DNA from 2 places in the Aneurinibacillus thermoaerophilus genome. Region 2 is predicted to be linked to the other one. Evidence: riboswitches for the same ligand, from Rfam matches in the RefSeq annotation. Region 2 holds a riboswitch; the other holds the start of a gene.
The links. Region 2 has a riboswitch for glycine ahead of K3F53_RS18230 (alanine/glycine:cation symporter family protein). Riboswitches for the same ligand answer to the same signal wherever they lie in the genome.
Positions count from the first base shown of each region.

Region 1 (9,279 bases), 1.1 Mb from region 2:
TTTTTTCGATCACAAATAAAGGAAATTTTGTAGTTGATGCCGAGCCATGGAGTTAGGGCAAAATGTAAGTTAGAGCCGTTCGGAGGATCAGTGTGCTCATACAGGCGGATATAACGGCCATGGCGTTGTGCGGAGGCGAAGAATTGCTGCAACCGCGGTGAGCCGAAGGTAATATCCTCCCCGTTCACCCCTTCAGGAAGCGAGGCATTATCGAAGATAAACGTCATGCACATTGGCTGCGGCTCAAGGTTTAGCCGTTCCACGTACGTCCAATAGAAAGGACGGTTTCCCAGATCTTTATCAACCTCGATTGGAAGTTCTACTTTGAAATAGGCAGGATGCTGTTCGACATAATGGGCTTGATGGGCGGCGAAATATCGCTCAAGAAAAGAACGGACCTGGGCTTGGTTCAAGGTAGCACCCCTCCTTTCCATGCATCGGTTGTCGGCACGGCCGGTTGAACCGATTCGCGTACCGATTGGATGACCTGGCTTAAATTGTCCATCTTAATTGTCAACTCTCCTTCGCATTGTGAAGATAGAAGAATATCAATGACATTTTTCTCGAATGACTTCTGTAAATGAAGACGGTCGATGATTGTTTCCAGTTCACCGATCACCATTTCGAATAGGTTGATTTTTTCATACAACAGATGGAGAATTTTTTCCTCGATGGTTCCTTGGGTAGCCAAGTTGTAGATATAAACATCTCTCGTCTGCCCGAGGCGATGTACGCGGCCGATCCGCTGTTCAACACGCATTGGATTCCAAGGCATATCATAATTGATAATCCGATTGCAGAATTGCAGGTTAATGCCTTCACTGCCCGCTTCTGTAGCGATTAGCGCTTGAGCTCGGTGTTCAAACAATTGGCTCATCCAATCCTTTTTGCTCCGTTTAAAGCCGCCGCGGAAGAGAACGGACGTTACGCCATGCTGGGCGAGAATATGCTGCAAATACTGTTGAGTTGCCCGATATTCGGTAAAGATAATAATTTTATCATCCGCTTCCTTGATAATTTCGATGACTTTTTCCGCTTTTCTATGGGTGGTCACTTGCTTAAGAATATCCAGCAGTCTGCGGATTTCCTGGCGCAATGGCGAATCTTCGGGCGCACGGTTGTGCATATTAACCAGCGTGACAAGCGCCGCGTCCCGGCTGCTGCAAATTTCGCGCTGCAACGTAATAAGCGCGAGCGGGTTTTTGTACCCGCTGCCTTCGCTATGATACTGTTCTTGTACAAAGCGGGTTACGCTGTCGTATAAATGCTTTTCTTCCGGCGACAGTTCGATAGGCACGGTGATGACGTGGCGGGCTGTAAATTCGACTTTGCCATCGGCGCGCCGGTTGCGAACCATCACTTTTTTTAACTCTTTTTTTAGCATCTCGTTGTTTTTTACTTGACGTTTTCCTTGGACGTAGCTTTGCTGGAATTGCGCTGATTGCCCGAGATGACCCGGCTTTAGGAGCGTAATCAGGTTGTACAATTCGTCAAGTTTATTTTGGATCGGAGTGGCGGTCAACAACAGACAATATTTCTTTTTGAGTTCCTGGATAAATTGGTAGTTTTTTGTGTTTTTATTCTTTAATTTATGCGCTTCATCCACGATAACCAGGTCATACGATTGATTGAGCACGATATCGCGGTGAGGCGGGCGTTTTGCCGTATCAATCGAAGCGACAAGAATATCATATTGAGTCCACATGTATTCTTTGCGTTGCGCCGCCGCTGAGATCAAAAATTTGTTATTTAGTTCGCGCACCCACTGCACGACAAGCGAAGCAGGCACGAGAATTAGCGCTTTTTTGACCAGACCGCGTACTATATATTCTTTCAATACAAGACCAGCTTCAATGGTTTTTCCGAGACCTACTTCATCTGCAAGCAGGGCGCGGCCATGCATATCGCAGATGACCTTTTGCGCCGTCTCAATTTGATGCGGCAGGGGCGTAAAATATGGCAGATGACGCAGGCACTGCAATTCATTGAAGTCATGCACCGCGCTTGCTCGCGCCGCTTCCCATGCCAGGCGGTACAATTCTCTATGGTGCCAAGGTCCGTCTTCTGCCATTCTCGCCTTCAATCCGTCAATCCAGTCTCTTTGAAAAGAAACAGGAATGTCTGTCATATGAAATCCACCCTCTTTTTTCCGATGCCTACGCAAATGTAGCATGCGCAAAAAGGCAAACATTTATACAAGTTACCGGCACTCATCCTCCATTTCTTTTTGTCAGACCCATGTGAGTAAAGCCTGTATTTTATGTGCTTTTTTGAGTGCAGTTTTGGTATAATATAAGTGAAAAAATTTACGTATTAGGAGGAAATTCGTGGAGTATATTCAAGCACACAAGCGCACGCACAAACGACTTTCGACACCCAAAATTTTAAAACGTGCCCTGTTTATCATACTGGGTGCTGCTCTCGTATCGGTCGGGCTGGAAATTTTCCTTGTACCGAACAATATTATTGATGGAGGAATTGTTGGTGTTTCTATTATTCTTTCACATTTGACAGGACTTAAGCTGGGCATTTTCTTATTTTTTCTTAATCTTCCATTTCTTTTTGTCGGATATAAACAAATTGGAAAAACGTTTGCCATATCCACATTGCTGGGCGTTGCAGTGATGTCGTTAGGTACAACGCTTCTCCATCCGGTTCAGAAAGTGACGGCTGATCCGTTGCTTGCGGCTGTGTTTGGCGGAATCATCTTGGGCATCGGTGTGGGAATGGTGATCCGTTACGGTGGTTCGCTTGATGGTACAGAAATTGTCGCTATTTTGTTTAACAAAAAAATGCCGTTTTCTGTCGGGGAAACGGTTATGTTTTTCAATATTTTTATCTTGGGTAGCGCCGGATTTGTATTTGGCTGGGATCGCGCTATGTATTCGCTGATCGCGTATTATATCGCGTTTAAAATGATCGATGTGACAATCCAAGGGTTGGATGAATCGCGTTCGGTGTGGATTATTAGCGATAAATATGAAGAAATCGGTGAGGCCTTGCTCGCGCGCTTGGGCCGGGGCGTTACGTATTTGAATGGGGAAGGCGGATATACAGGGGACAATAAAAAAGTCATTTTCTGCGTAATTACCCGTCTGGAAGAAGCAAAGCTTAAAGCGATCATCGAAGATATAGATGAAGCGGCGTTTCTTGCAGTCGGCTCAATCCATAACGTAAAAGGTGGAAACTTTAAAAAGCTGAACGTTCATTAAAGCAAAAAGACGGGGCAAAAGCTTTGGCATGCCTCGTCTTTTTACTTTTCCGGCTTGCGGTGAGATGGAAGCCGAAACCGTTTAGGGGGAGCGATCGGAGGAATAACATATCGAATGACGAGGGCGGCCGGCAGCACATATCCTACCATCGCTTCGATCATTGCGACGCCGCGCGCAAGACCAAAAGGACTTAAGTCGCCATACCCGACGGAGAGAAGTGTTATCGCGCTAAAATAAAAGGACCGGGTAATCCGGTCATACCATTGGTTTTGATGCGCTGCTGAGGCGTAATGATCAAGAATAAACCCAAGTCCCAGCCATTCAAGCGCGCAGTACACGAGACCGAAAGAAAGCACGAGATTCATATAGAGCAGAAATAATAATAAAAAATTATACCAAGTTTTCTGTCCCGCGATTGTCGATTTCATTTCCTCACATCCGTTACATACACATAGTAGAGAGTGTATTTGTACATGTGTATGCTGAAGCGAGAAAGTTATAGCCGTGATCTATAGAAATTTTCGTGGGACTCGTCGTTTTGTTTATCGGATTTTGTCTTGTCTTTTTGTACGCTGAGCAAATGATTACGCAATGTTTCAGCACATGCTGCACAATATTCACCGGATGAGATGAGCGTATCACAGTTTTTACATTGGTATTGTAAGTTTGGGTAGCGTGCAAGATCAAAGTATTTCTGGCGAATCAGGTACTCGATATAACGAACCGGAATGTCAAGATCTTGAGAAACCTGGATTAGGGGAGCATTCCGTTTTTCTTTCTGCTTTAAATAATCGCGAATGCGTTTCGCAGTATCCAGCTCTTTGCTTGCGCAGTCGGGACATACGGGTTTTGAAAATTTCATAAATACTTTGCCGCATGCGGCGCAGTTTGACAACATCTGTCTATCCCCCCTCCTTTTTCTTATACAAAGGGTTTTTGGATACTTTTATAATAAGGTTTTTTATTTACTTTTTCCTCCGCTCTCCGCTGAGATTTAGTAAAATAATTCTATAGTAACAGGATATAAGGCTTATATTTTAGGTGTTGAATCCGCAAGAAAGAGATGAAATAATGGATAAGAAAGGTAGAATAACTAAAATTGCACAGGCTCTCCCTACCTTTACTATTAGCGTGGGTGGGAGCAGTTGAAACTTTCAGGCCATAAGGAGGGACACACATATCAATGGAAAAAAAACCGTTGCTTGGCCGGATCGATGAACAGGGGAATTTAGTACTGCCACCGGAGATTCAAGAAATTCTGGGATATGGAACGATTGAGATCGAGGTGGAAGGCGATTGCATCGTATTAACCAAGACGGAACCTATATATACATGTGTCTTCGAGCCGAGACGTAATAAGAAATAGATGCACCAGAAGAAACGGGGCTTGTGCGTTCCATTTTTTGTTAGGTGAGGGAGTTGAAGAAGTAAGTTTTTCAAATTTCGGTTTATACCGTAATACAAGAGAAAGGCGCGTGGGGTGTTTCCATTGCCTATTTATTTCCAAAGAAGAGAAGCGTGTGGAACGGAGAACAAGAAAGAATGATAATGTTCGAGTTTACATCACTTTTCTCATGTTTTTAGAAGAGATATATTATTTTTTTGTTTTAAAAACAAATGTTTATAGCTGTTTTTTGTTTTTTGTTAAGATTTTATCAAAAAAAGCATTGCATTTTTTAAAATTCATGGTACCATAGAAAAGGATTACATATTTGATTTTTGCCAATAATAAAATATCGTGCGGATGAAAGCAGAGGGAGAGAACGCGCTTGATGCGTCGCCGAAGGAGCAAACCCACCTTATCAATCTCTCAGGCAAAAGTACCTCTGCGGGACGCGCCTCTGGAGAGAGCTCGCGCTTTGAGCGGGCCACCAAAGGGGAAACCGGCGCTTTGAGAAGCCGGGTAGCTCTCAGGTACAAAGGACAGAGATGGGGATGATACCCTATTTCTGTCCTTTTTTATGGAAAAAGGGCGAGTGGCAATGCCTGCGAGCTTTTCTTAATTAGCCAGCGACAAACAAGGGAGGTCTTATACACGATGTCAGCCTTAAAACGAACGCCTATTTACCCCTTGTACCGGGAATACGGGGCTAAAACGATTGATTTCGGTGGTTGGGAACTGCCTGTCCAGTTTTCTAGCATTCAAAAAGAACACGAAGCGGTACGTACAAAAGCGGGCCTGTTTGATGTGTCGCACATGGGCGAAGTGGAAGTGAAAGGGAAGGATACGCTCGCATTCATACAGAAAATCACGACAAACGATGCTTCGAAGCTAGCCGTAGGCCAAGCACAGTACTCTATTATGTGTTATCCGAACGGTGGTACGGTCGACGATTTGCTGGTATATAAGTTGAGCGAAGATCATTATTTGCTGGTCATTAACGCGGCCAATATCGAGAAAGACGTAGCCTGGATGCAGCAGCACGCGGAAGGCGACATGATTTTGCGTAATATATCAGATGAAACGGCCCAGCTCGCTTTACAGGGGCCCATGGCCGAACAGGTGCTCCAAAAACTCACAGATACCAATTTATCTGAAATCCGTTTCTTTCACTTTAAGCCAGAGGTGAAACTAGCAGGTGTATGCGCGCTTGTATCCCGCACCGGATATACAGGAGAGGACGGTTTCGAGATATATGTCAAACCGGAAGATGCGCGCGTATTATGGAAGAACATCCTGGAAGTGGGCGGAGATGACGTTTTGCCGTGCGGGCTTGGAGCGCGGGACACGCTGCGATTTGAAGCCCGTTTGCCGCTGTACGGGCAGGAGTTAAGCGAAGACATTAGCCCGATTGAAGCTGGGCTCAGTTTTGCGGTTAAGGTTGACAAGCCGGTTCCATTTATCGGCCAGGAGGTGTTGAAGCGGCAAAAAGAAAGCGGAGCACCGCGTAAGCTGGTTGGCATCGAAATGATTGAACGGGGGATTCCGCGCTCGCACTACCCGGTGTATGCGGGAGAAGAAAAAATCGGGGAAGTAACCACCGGTACACAGTCGCCGACGCTGAAGAAAAATGTCGGACTTGCGCTGATTAAGCGGGAGTATAGCGATCTTGGTGCGGAAGTGGACGTAGAAATCCGCGGCAAACGCCTCAAAGCTAAAGTCGTTAGCACGCCGTTTTATAAGCGGCCCAAAATATAAGACAAAAAATAAACAAAGAAACCCGGAGGATGTAAGTATGAGCAAAGTAAAAGCAGCTTTTAAATACAGCAACGAACATGAATGGGTAGAGGTGCTCGATAAAGAACAGGTACGTGTCGGCATCACGCATTTTGCCCAAGAACAGCTCGGCGATATCGTATTTATCGAACTGCCGGAAGAAGGTGCTGTTGTGAAAGCGAACAAGAGCATGGGTACCGTCGAATCGGTTAAAGCAGTATCCGATATTTATTCGCCGATAAGTGGAGAAGTGGTAGAAGTAAATGGTGCGCTGGAAGAAGCGCCAGAAACAATCAATCACGATGCGTATAGCGCAGGCTGGATGGTTATTGTAAAAATGTCCAATCCGGAAGAACTTGAGCAATTGATGACAGCAGAACAGTACGAAGCGTTTATCAAAGAGGAGGAGTAAGTCGTGAAATACCGATACCTTCCAACTACGGAAGCCGATCGTCAGGAAATGCTGGCGGAGCTCGGCATTTCAGATGTGGCGGAGCTTTTCTCTGATATTCCGGAAGAGGTGCGTTTTAAAGGAGAGCTTGACATTCCGGAAGCCATTCCGGAAGCGGAGCTAACCAAATATATGAGTCGACTGGCAGGGAAAAACGTAAATGCGCTCGATTACGTCTGCTTCCTTGGCGCTGGCACGTACGACCATTATATTCCGAGTGTAGTGAACCATGTGATTTCCCGCTCGGAGTTTTATACCGCTTATACGCCGTATCAGCCAGAGATTAGCCAGGGTGAATTGCAGGCTATCTTTGAATTTCAGACGATGATTTGCGAATTAACTGGCATGGAAGTAGCGAATTCGTCCATGTATGACGGAGCGACCGCGCTAGCGGAAGCAGCGGCGATGACGGCCGGTAAAACGAAGCGCAAAAAAGTTGTCATTTCCCGCGCCGTGCATCCGGAAGCCCGTTCTATTTTGCGGACATACGCGAAAGGCCAGGGGCTGGAAGTGGTCGAAGTTGGCTTGAAAAATGGACTGACTGATTTGGATGAGCTTGCGAAAGCGGTTGATGAGAATACGGCGTCTGTTCTTGTACAGTATCCAAATTTTTTGGGTGGAATCGAAGAGCTGGCAAGCATTGAGCAAATTGCACACAAACATAGCGGGCTGTTCGTTGTAAGCGCCAATCCACTTGCGCTGGGCATCCTTAAGCCGCCGGGAGAGTTCGGAGCTGACGTGGTTGTTGGTGATGCACAGCCGTTCGGGATTCCGATGGCTTTCGGCGGACCGCATTGCGGCTATTTCGCAGTGAAAAAAGAGTTGATGCGTCAGATTCCGGGTCGGATTGTCGGCCAGACGAAAGATGAACGCGGGCGCCGTGGTTTTGTATTGACGTTGCAGGCGCGCGAGCAGCACATTCGTCGGGAGAAAGCGACATCTAACATTTGCTCGAATCAGGCATTGAATGCGCTGGCGGCGGCGGTGGCAATGACCGCGCTCGGCAAGCAGGGTGTACAGGAGATGGCCCTTTTGAATGTACAGAAAACGCAATATGCGAAAAGGGAAATCGAAAAATTGGAAGGGTACGAAGTGGCGTACAGCTCCCCGGTATTTAATGAGTTTGTTATCAAAACACCGCGTCCGGTATGCGAGATCAATAAAGAGTTGTTGAAGGAACGGATTATCGGCGGTTTTGATTTGTCGCGCGATTATCCGGAACTTGGACAGCATATGCTCATTGCTGTAACGGAATTAAGAACGAAAGAAGAAATTGACCGACTGGTGAAAGGATTGGAGGGAGGGCGCTATGCTTAAAACAATGCCGAGAACGGAGCTTGCGAAAGATAAAGCGTTGATTTTCGAGATGAGCAAACCGGGTCGTGTGGGCTATTCGCTTCCAGCGTGCGATGTGCCGGAAGTCGATGTTGCGTCTGCCATTCCGGGAGAATATTTGCGCGAGAAGCCGGCGGAACTGCCGGAAGTAAGTGAATTGCAGCTCATGCGCCACTATACGGAGCTTTCCAGACGCAATCATGGCGTTGACTCCGGATTTTATCCGCTCGGTTCCTGCACGATGAAATACAATCCGAAAATTAATGAAGATGTGGCCCGTTATCCGGGGTTTGCATGTATCCATCCGTATCAGCCGGAAGAGACGGTACAGGGCGCGCTACAGCTGATGTATGAACTACAGCGGGATTTGGCGGCAATTACCGGTATGGATGCCGTTACGCTTCAGTCGGCGGCGGGGGCGCAGGGTGAGTGGACCGGTTTGATGATTATCCGCGCCTATCACGAAAGCCGGGGTGAGAATCGGACGAAAGTCATTGTTCCAGACTCAGCACACGGCACAAATCCGGCGTCCGCAAGCGTAGCAGGTTTTACGACCGTAACCGTTCCTTCCGATAAGAATGGATTCGTGGATATTGAGGCGTTGCGCCAGGTGGTCGGCCCGGATACGGCAGCACTGATGCTCACGAATCCGAACACGCTCGGTCTTTTCGAGAAAAACATTGTAGAGATCGCGGAAGTTGTGCATGAAGCAGGCGGCCTTCTGTATTATGACGGCGCGAATGCGAATGCTATTCTCAGCAAGGCACGTCCGGGCGATATGGGATTTGACGTTGTGCATTTGAATTTGCACAAAACGTTCACTACGCCGCATGGAGGTGGCGGCCCGGGGTCTGGTCCAGTTGGCGTGAAAAAAGAGCTGATTCCGTTCTTGCCGAAGCCGCTTGTGGTCAAGGAAGGCGATATGTATCGCCTTGATTTTGACCGCCCGCAATCGATCGGCCGCGTTAAGGCGTATTATGGAAATTTCGGCATTAACGTACGTGCGTATACGTATATCCGCACGATGGGGCCGGAAGGGCTGCGTCTTGTGTCCGAACACGCGGTTTTGAATGCAAATTATATGATGCGCAAATTGGCAAAATATTATGACCTGCCATTTGATC
Region 1 is NZ_CP080764.1:2,437,207-2,446,485, reverse strand. Features, by position in the region: gene K3F53_RS12735 (YqhG family protein) at 1-413, opposite strand, end outside; gene K3F53_RS12730 (DEAD/DEAH box helicase) at 410-2,128, opposite strand; gene K3F53_RS12725 (YitT family protein) at 2,328-3,212, shown strand; gene K3F53_RS12720 (potassium channel family protein) at 3,254-3,640, opposite strand; gene K3F53_RS12715 (hypothetical protein) at 3,709-4,110, opposite strand; gene K3F53_RS12710 (hypothetical protein) at 4,396-4,578, shown strand; glycine riboswitch at 4,957-5,048, shown strand; glycine riboswitch at 5,049-5,146, shown strand; gene gcvT (glycine cleavage system aminomethyltransferase GcvT) at 5,251-6,351, shown strand; gene gcvH (glycine cleavage system protein GcvH) at 6,389-6,781, shown strand; gene gcvPA (aminomethyl-transferring glycine dehydrogenase subunit GcvPA) at 6,785-8,137, shown strand; gene gcvPB (aminomethyl-transferring glycine dehydrogenase subunit GcvPB) at 8,130-9,279, shown strand, end outside.
Region 1: another riboswitch for glycine. It lies ahead of gcvT (glycine cleavage system aminomethyltransferase GcvT); the one in region 2 lies ahead of K3F53_RS18230 (alanine/glycine:cation symporter family protein).

Region 2 (9,279 bases):
TGGGTATCCGGAACAGGTAGCGGTTGCGGCGCGGATGCGTGACTATCTTGCGGATAGCAAACTAACGACAAGACAAGGTCAATTGCGCGTGCAGGATGCGTATTCATTGCGCTGCATCCCACAGGTTCACGGCGCTTCTTGGCAGGTGCTTGGGTATGTGAAAGAAAAGTTAGAAATTGAAATGAACGCCGCCACGGACAATCCGCTCGTCTTTCAAGACGGGGAGCAGGTGATTTCTGGAGGGAACTTTCATGGGCAACCGATTGCGCTGGCGATGGATTTTCTAAAAATGGCTGTCGCGGAGCTGGCTAATATTTCCGAACGCCGGATTGAGCGGATGGTTAATCCACAATTAAGCGGCTTGCCAGCTTTTTTAAGTCCGCAACCCGGACTGCAATCAGGTGCGATGATTTTGCAATACTGTGCTGCTTCACTTGTTTCGGAAAACAAAACGCTGGCACACCCGGCGAGCGTCGATTCTATTCCGTCTTCGGCCAACCAGGAAGATCATGTTAGTATGGGGACAATTGCAGCACGCCATGCTTATCAGATTATACAAAACTGCCGCCGGGTGCTTGCGATTGAATTAATCTGCGCATTGCAGGCAGCCGAATATCATGGGGTTGAGAAGATGGCAACGAAAACCAGAAAATTTCATGCCATGGCCCGCGCAGTTACGGCGCCAATTAGTGAAGATCGCGTATTTGCGCAAGACATCGAAGCAGTGACTAATTTTTTGCTTCAGACACCCGTACAAACTATGGTGGGAACGACATTTTTTATATAAGTAGCGAGAAGTCTCCTTCCTCTATAGGTGGGGGATGAATCGCTTTTTCTCTTGTATTTATGTTCTTTGTTTATCTATAAATTAAAAAATTAAGGATATTGAAGTCTATTTTCCTAAATATTAAGGGTCTAAATGATGAATGTTAATTAATTAATAAAATATTTGCAATTATCAATTAATTATAGTATGATCAAATTAGGACAGCCAATATTATCCAACATAAACTAGGAGTTTACGGAGGTACATAGTGATCGAGTTTCGCCATGTAGATAAGTACTATGGCAATTTTCATGTGCTGCGGGATATTAACTTGAAGATTTCCGAAGGGGAAGTGGTTGTGATTATTGGTCCTTCCGGATCAGGAAAGTCGACGTTGCTTCGCTGCATCAATCATTTGGAGAAAATCTCAAGTGGGGAGCTCATTGTTGATAACGTAAATGTTCATGACAAAAAAACAAATCTAAATGCGTTGCGGCAGGAAATTGGCATGGTATTTCAGCACTTTAATTTGTATCCGCACATGACTGTGTTGGAGAATATTACGCTTGCTCCGATGAAGGTGCGCAAAATTTCGCGTGAAGAAGCAGAAAAGACGGCCCGTTATTACTTGGAGAAGGTTGGGCTTTTACACAAAGCGGATGCTTACCCTTCAGCCCTTTCTGGCGGTCAGCAGCAGCGGGTGGCAATCGCGCGGGGACTTGCAATGCAGCCGAAGATTATGCTGTTTGATGAACCGACATCCGCGCTTGACCCGGAAATGATCGGCGAAGTGCTGGAAGTGATGAAAAGCTTGGCAAGAGAGGGCATGACTATGGTAGTCGTGACCCACGAAATGGGATTCGCCAAGGAAGTAGCCGATCGTGTGGTGTTTATGGATCACGGGCAAATTGTAGAAGTTGGCGAGCCGAAAGAGTTCTTCGCAAATCCGAAGGAAGAACGAGCGCGCATCTTCTTGAGTCGCCTGTTGAACCATTAATTTATGCAATTTATAAAGGGGGTTTTACATGGTGAAGCAAAAAATATCGATTTTAAGCCTTATTTTTATGCTGGTCATGTCTGTTATGCTTGCGGCTTGCGGCGGTAAGCAGGAAGCGGGCAAACCAGCGGATGCGGGTTCGGCGGCAAGCGACGGGAGCGCAGAAAAAAGCGCAGTAGCCGCGGCGAAAGAACGTGGCAAGCTGATCGTAGGTGTAAAGTATGACACGAACCTGTTCGGCAAGAAAGATCCGGTTGATGGTCAAGTAAAAGGATTTGATATTGACATAGCGAAAGCGCTAGCAAAAAAAATCATGGGTGATGAGACGAAGATTGAACTGAAAGAAGTAACGTCTAAGACGCGTATTCCAATGCTGAAAAATGGTGATATTGATGCGATTATCGCGACTATGACCATTACGGAAGAACGTAAGAAAACGGTTGACTTCTCCGATGTGTATTTTGAAGCAGGCCAGTCCTTGCTCGTTCCGAAAAATTCTCCGATTACAGGCATACAGGATTTGAATGGCAAGACGGTTATCGCGGTGAAAGGTTCCACTTCTGCGAAAAATATTCGCCAAAAAGCTCCGCAGGCGAAAGTAGCTGAGTATGAGAATTATGCAGAAGCGTTTACGGCGCTGAAATCGAAAAAAGGCGACGCTCTTACAACGGATAACTCCATTCTGCTTGGTATGCAGAAAGAAGATCCGAATTTCAAACTGGTGGGAGGCCTATTTACGGATGAACCATACGGTATTGCAGTTCGCAAAGGCGACACCGAGATGCTGAAAACGATCAATGAAATGCTCGCGGAACTGAAGTCTTCCGGTGAGTATGACAAGATTTACGAAAAATGGTTTGGCGAAAAGCCGCAGAAAAAATAGGGGAAGAAGGGGCCTGACGGCGCGGTGGCCGCAGGCCCTTTTCATCTTTCCGGAGGAAAGGAACAGAACGTATGCTGCAAACAATATTTGAAATCTTGTCTGAATACCGAACTGAGTATATTAGCGGTCTGATCACAACGTTGAAAGTTAGTTTCATCTCATTGATCGCGAGCTTAGCGTTGGGCACTATGCTCGCCATTTTTTGCATCTCGCCTTTTCGCATTCTGGTTATTATCGGGCGGTGTTATGTTGAATTCATTCGTAATACTCCTTTATTAATTCAAGTATTCTTCTTTTTCTTTGGTTTGCCTTCGCTCGGCATTCAAATTGGCGCATTCACCGCAGGCACACTTGGCCTTACAGTTTACACGGCCGCTTTTATTTCGGAAGCTATCCGAGCCGGAATTCATTCAATTTCGAAAGGCCAAATGGAAGCTGCTCGTGCTTCCGGTCTGACCTATATTCAGGCGATGCGTTACGTTATTTTGCCACAGGCTTTTAGAATTGTTATCCCTCCGCTTGGTAACCAGTTTATTAACCTTGTTAAAAACTCATCTATCCTAGGTGTTATTGCGGGAATGGACTTGATGTATCATGCGGATATTGTCGCTTCCAATACGCTTAATGTTTTCGATACGTATATTCTTGTCGGCTTTTTCTATCTAACCATTACGGTACCACTTTCTATTCTGGTGAATTGGTTGGAGCGTCGCCTGAAGCATGCCTGAATGTAGTGGAGAGGAAAAGGAGTGAAGTTTATGGATTTTGCTGGTGCGTACAGTTGGCCGAATTTGCGTTATTTGCTGGAAGGATTTCTGGTAACGCTTGAAGTAGCAGCGCTGGCAATTTTGCTTTCATTTGTGATTGCAATTATTGTGGCGATTATTCGATATACAAAAATCCCGGTGTTATCGCAACTGTTATTTGTATGGGTGGAAATGATTAGGAATCTGCCATTGCTTTTAATTATTTTCTTTGTATATTTTGCCTTGCGTGATGTCGGAATTAAACTGGGGGTATTCAGCGCGGCAGTAGTAGGGCTAACAATTTTCGAATCGGCGATGATTTCCGAGGTTGTCCGAAGCGGTCTGATGTCGGTGGATAAAGGACAAATTGAGGCTGCGCGTGCGTCTGGTTTAACGTACGGGCAAGCCCTTCGCTACATTATCTTACCACAGGCATTGCGTCGTATGATTCCACCGATCGTTAGTCAGTTTATTTCGCTGTTGAAGGATACTTCGCTGGCAATTATCATTGCTCTTCCGGAATTGATGCACAATGGACAGGTTATTTACAATACTAATTATTCATATGTTATCCCGATTCTGCTGTTAATCGCTTTATTGTATTTCGTCGTTAACTTCAGCCTGTCGCTTATTGCGCGGCGGTTGGAACATTCTCGTTAAGGCAAAAAACGAGGGGATGGATGCACTTGCCCGAAGGGGTGCCGTAGCATCTGTGCCGCCTCGTTTTCTTATGTGTATGTATCCGTTGCAATGCCTGCCCAGGCGTACAGCCCAACTTCGGCAAATAGACGTCAGCGGGCGAGAAATAATAGGAGGCTTATTTAAGTCTGTGTATTGTCAAATGATTCTGGAACAAAAAATTACAGGCCCAGCGCTAGGCCTGTAATTTTTGGATTAGAAACTGTGGAAGCTGGAAACAAGCGTCGAGAATATTTTTATTAAAGTATTTCGTATCTTGCTGGAAAGCATGTTCTACCGGTTTTTCATATACTTTTGATCCCATTGTAAACGTCCACATCCCTCCCGGATATGTCGGGACAACGGCAGTGTACAGTTTGGTTAACGGGAAGAGATCGCTGATATGCTTATATGATTGCTGTAGAACATCAAAGTGGAAAATCGGCGACTGACTTTGGCAAACCATAATGCCATCCTCTTTGAGAGCGCGGTGGATATTTCTATAGAAATCCAACTCAAACAATTGTTTCGCCGGCCCGATCGGATCAGACGAATCCACAATAATAACATCGTAGTGATTTTCAATGTCTTTGACAAAGGCGACGCCATCATTGTAAATAAAACGAACGCGCGGGTCAGAGAGATTCCCGGAAACTTCCTGCAAGTGTTCTTTGCAGAATTTGACTACCAGTTCGTCCAACTCAACCATGTCGATTTGTTCCACATTTTTGTACTTTGTCACTTCGCGCGCTGCGCCACAATCGCCGCCCCCGATAATAAGAACGCGTTTAGGGTTCGGGTGGAAATGCAACGGCACATGGGTAATCATTTCATTGTATATAAACCCGTCAATTGAAGTCGTCTGTACAACGCCGTCAAGCACCAGCATTCTACCGAAATCATATGAGTCAAGGATCATCACATGTTGGAAAGGAGAAGATTCCGAGGCGACGATTTCTTTAATGCGGTAGCTTATTTTCAAATTTTCGCGCTCATCTTCCGTAAGCCATAATACATCATCTTTTTTCTCAATGTAGTTCGGTGTTTGCTTCATTTCTACCTCCTTGTATGATCTTCGCAAAAAAGTAATGTATTTCACATGATGTCATTAATATAAACAAAAAGAGACACAGAGTTCCTTTCCTCAAGGTTTAAGTCCCCGGGAGAAAACAGCAATGTCCCTCTTTTAGGGTATCATAACGGAAAAGCGCAGACAATTCAAAGGTTTTTACTTTTCCTATCATCATAGAGCTTGGTTCGTGTTTTCTTTTCTCGGTTTTGCTTCGGAAGCAAGAAATCGTCGGGTCTCAGCTACAACTACTGCGCTTAATCCAATCAGACCGATAAGATTTGGAATAGCCATTAAGCCGTTAGCAATATCGGAAAACGTCCAGACAATATGAAGCTTAAGCGCCGAACCAAAGGCGATAACGATAATGAAAATAGCTTGGTAATAACATACGGCTTTGCGGCCCAGAAGGTATTCGATACATTTGGTGCCGTAATACGCCCAACCAAGAATCGTGGAGTAAGCGAATAGAATAATCGAAACTGCTAAAATGACGCTTCCGGTACTGCCGAACACGCTACGGAACGCAAGCGTTGTCGCTTCTACGCCTGTTTTGCCCATTTCCCAGACGCCGGTTGTAACAAGCGCTAGTCCGGTAATTGAACAGACGATAATCGTATCAATAAACGTTCCTGTCATTGAAACAAGCGCCTGTTTTGCGGGCGAATCGGTTTTTGCCGCGGCCGCGGCGATTGGAGCGCTGCCAAGACCAGCTTCATTCGAGAAAACGCCGCGTGCAACCCCCATTTGAATCGCTTGGGCTACTGTCGCACCGAGGAAACCTCCAGCAGCCGCTGTACCGTTAAAAGCGCCGGACAAAATGGCAGCGATCGCGTCAGGGACGTGCTCAATATGAACAAGTATGATCACAACTCCTGCTGTAATATAAAAGATAGCCATAAAAGGAACCAGCACGCCTGTTACCTGCCCGATTTTCTGCACGCCGCCGAGAATGACAAAGGCAGTGAGAACGGCAAGTGCAATACCGGTAATGACTGGGGGAACCGAGAAGTTTATTTTTACCGCTTCCGCGACGGAATTAGCCTGCACCATATTGCCGATGCCGAAGGAAGCGCAAATTCCGAAAAGAGAAAATAGCACAGCCAGCCATTTTTTTCCTAGTCCATGTTCCAGATAGTACATGGGACCGCCTGAGTATTCCCCGTTTTTTCCTTTTACTCGGTATTTGACGGCTAGAATGGCTTCTGAGTATTTGGTCGCCATACCGAACAGGGCTGTAAGCCACATCCAAAAAATTGCACCAGGCCCTCCGGTGGTAATTGCCGTGGCTACACCCGCGATGTTTCCTATTCCGATTGTAGCGGCAAGAGCCGTCATAAGCGCTTGGAAATGGTTAATATCCCCTTCTGATGTTTTGTCCTGTTTTCTGCCAAAAGCTAGGCTTAGTGCATATCCAAGTTTCGTGAATTGGAGGCCACGCAGACGCACAGTGAGCAGAAGGCCTGTTCCGGCCAAGAGAATGAGCGTAGGCATTCCCCATACGTATCCGTTGATTTTGTCAAGTAGTTTTGCTAGAGCATCCATTTGCCGTTCCCTTTCCTTTTTAGAAATAAAAAAACCATTTTATCCTGTGGATAAAATGGTCTCTGGAGATATGGCAAGGTAGAGAATAAATGGTGAAAGAACGCCTTTCCATAAAATAAAGTAAAGATTGGCCTTTTTTTCTTTTTTGTAATCCCTGTCCTTTTACCTGAGAGATTATCTGCGCGGTGGCGCAGACTTGCTCCTTCGGTGCCCTTTTTCCTCCGTTTCATTAGTGTGGAAGCGGAGGGGGTCTCTCCAGAGTTTCGTCCCCATACAGTTCTACTTGATCCCAAGACCTGAGAGTTTCGAAGCTTTTGCTTCTTGCCCCGTCGGTAGACAAACCAGTGAATCACGGTTCATCTTCTCCTGCATGGTTCATCCGAAATATATATTTGATTAATAAGTTAAATTATAGGAAATAAAAATGAGAAATCAAGAGGTTAAATGAAATTTAAATTGATTGAAAATATTTTTGGTAAAAGGTTTTAATGGGAGAATGACGGATAAAGAAAATGATAGGTGCTTATATTAAATACAGAAAAAATGTGAGCAGGAGGCAATCACATGGATAATCAACAATCCAGCATACAGACGCAAAACCCGATTTCTCAGGCGCAAAACGCGGTAGAGCAGGCAAAGAATGCTGCGGCTCAGATGCAATCCCACCCTACCCAGCAAGCGCTTGAAGGCGCTCAAAATGCTATTGAACAGGCAGAACGTGCAATCGCACAAGCGAATACAAGCGAAAATCAGCGCGCTGTCGCTGAGATGGTGGAGCAATTGGAGGAAGTACGCAGACGTGTAGCGCAGATGCAGCAGCCACAGAATTAGGAAGGTACAGTATATATAGTTTTGAGGGAAAAAATGGCCTTTTAAAAGCGGCCATTTTTTGGTGCGCTCGGCATGGGGGTCATCTATAGGGTTCAAGTCCTGAATGGCGAAGGCAGTAGTAGCCATTAACTTAAGACAAGGATGTCGACTTCGAGGTCGAATCTGAAGGAAGTCGGCGGCAAACCTTTGGCCTGAGGAATACGAAACGAACCTCATAGGAGGCCAACGTTCTTTGGATGAGTTTACCAAACAAAACAAAGTCCATACTGTAGCCAACAGAGGCCATAGTACATGCTATGTAACGACATGAAATGAAAAGACCGATTGTCTTCACTCGATTTGCATTTTATATCGAAGGTGTGATAAAATGAAAACTATCGCTGTAACAAATTAAAAACTTTGCATCAACTAATCCTTTTTGTTATAATAAAAGGTTGTTGCCAAGCACAGTGAAGAATTAGAATAAAAAACAAAAAAAGTTGTTGACAAAAATCTTAGGTTATAATAAGATGAAAAAGTCGCCGCTGGAACGCGGTGAAAATGAAAAAGAAGTTCCTTGAAAACTGAACAGTGACACTCGTTTGTGTGCGAGTTAAATATCCCATGAAAGTGAAGGTCAGCTTCAAAGTTGATTTCAGGCACTTTTATGGGGCCCGAAAAACATTCTTTACTTTATGAGCTAGCTTACGAGCTTGCGTATCAATCTTCAACTTTTTTGGAGAGTTTGATCCTGGCTCAGGACGAACGCTGGCGGCGTGCCTAATACATGCAAGTCGAGCGAACCGATGGAGTGCTTGCATTCCTGAGGTTAGCGGCGGACGGGTGAGTAACACGTAGGCAACCTGCCTGTACGACCGGGATAACTCCGGGAAACCGGAGCTAATACCGGATAGGATGCCGAACCGCATGGTTCGGCATGGAAAGGCCTTTGAGCCGCGTACAGATGGGCCTGCGGCGCATTAGCTAGTTGGTGGGGTAACGGCCTACCAAGGCGACGATGCGTAGCCGACCTGAGAGGGTGAACGGCCACACTGGGACTGAGACACGGCCCAGACTCCTACGGGAGGCAGCAGTAGGGAATCTTCCGCAATGGACGAAAGTCTGACGGAGCAACGCCGCGTGAGTGAGGAAGGTCTTCGGATCGTAAAACTCTGTTGTCAGGGAAGAACCGCCGGGATGACCTCCCGGTCTGACGGTACCTGACGAGAAAGCCCCGGCTAACTACGTGCCAGCAGCCGCGGTAATACGTAGGGGGCAAGCGTTGTCCGGAATTATTGGGCGTAAAGCGCGCGCAGGCGGCTTCTTAAGTCAGGTGTGAAAGCCCACGGCTCAACTGTGGAGGGCCATCTGAAACTGGGGAGCTTGAGTGCAGGAGAGGAGAGCGGAATTCCACGTGTAGCGGTGAAATGCGTAGAGATGTGGAGGAACACCAGTGGCGAAGGCGGCTCTCTGGCCTGTAACTGACGCTGAGGCGCGAAAGCGTGGGGAGCAAACAGGATTAGATACCCTGGTAGTCCACGCCGTAAACGATGAGTGCTAGGTGTTGGGGAGTTCACCTCCTCAGTGCCGCAGCTAACGCAATAAGCACTCCGCCTGGGGAGTACGGCCGCAAGGCTGAAACTCAAAGGAATTGACGGGGACCCGCACAAGCGGTGGAGCATGTGGTTTAATTCGAAGCAACGCGAAGAACCTTACCAGGGCTTGACATCCCGCTGACCCCTCCAGAGATGGAGGCTTCCTTCGGGACAGCGGTGACAGGTGGTG
Region 2 is NZ_CP080764.1:3,550,323-3,559,601, reverse strand. Features, by position in the region: gene hutH (histidine ammonia-lyase) at 1-787, shown strand, start outside; gene K3F53_RS18255 (amino acid ABC transporter ATP-binding protein) at 1,035-1,763, shown strand; gene K3F53_RS18250 (ABC transporter substrate-binding protein) at 1,792-2,646, shown strand; gene K3F53_RS18245 (amino acid ABC transporter permease) at 2,718-3,374, shown strand; gene K3F53_RS18240 (amino acid ABC transporter permease) at 3,405-4,052, shown strand; gene speE (polyamine aminopropyltransferase) at 4,267-5,124, opposite strand; gene K3F53_RS18230 (alanine/glycine:cation symporter family protein) at 5,314-6,684, opposite strand; glycine riboswitch at 6,829-6,953, opposite strand; gene K3F53_RS18225 (hypothetical protein) at 7,249-7,515, shown strand; rRNA gene K3F53_RS18220 (16S ribosomal RNA) at 8,228-9,279, shown strand, end outside.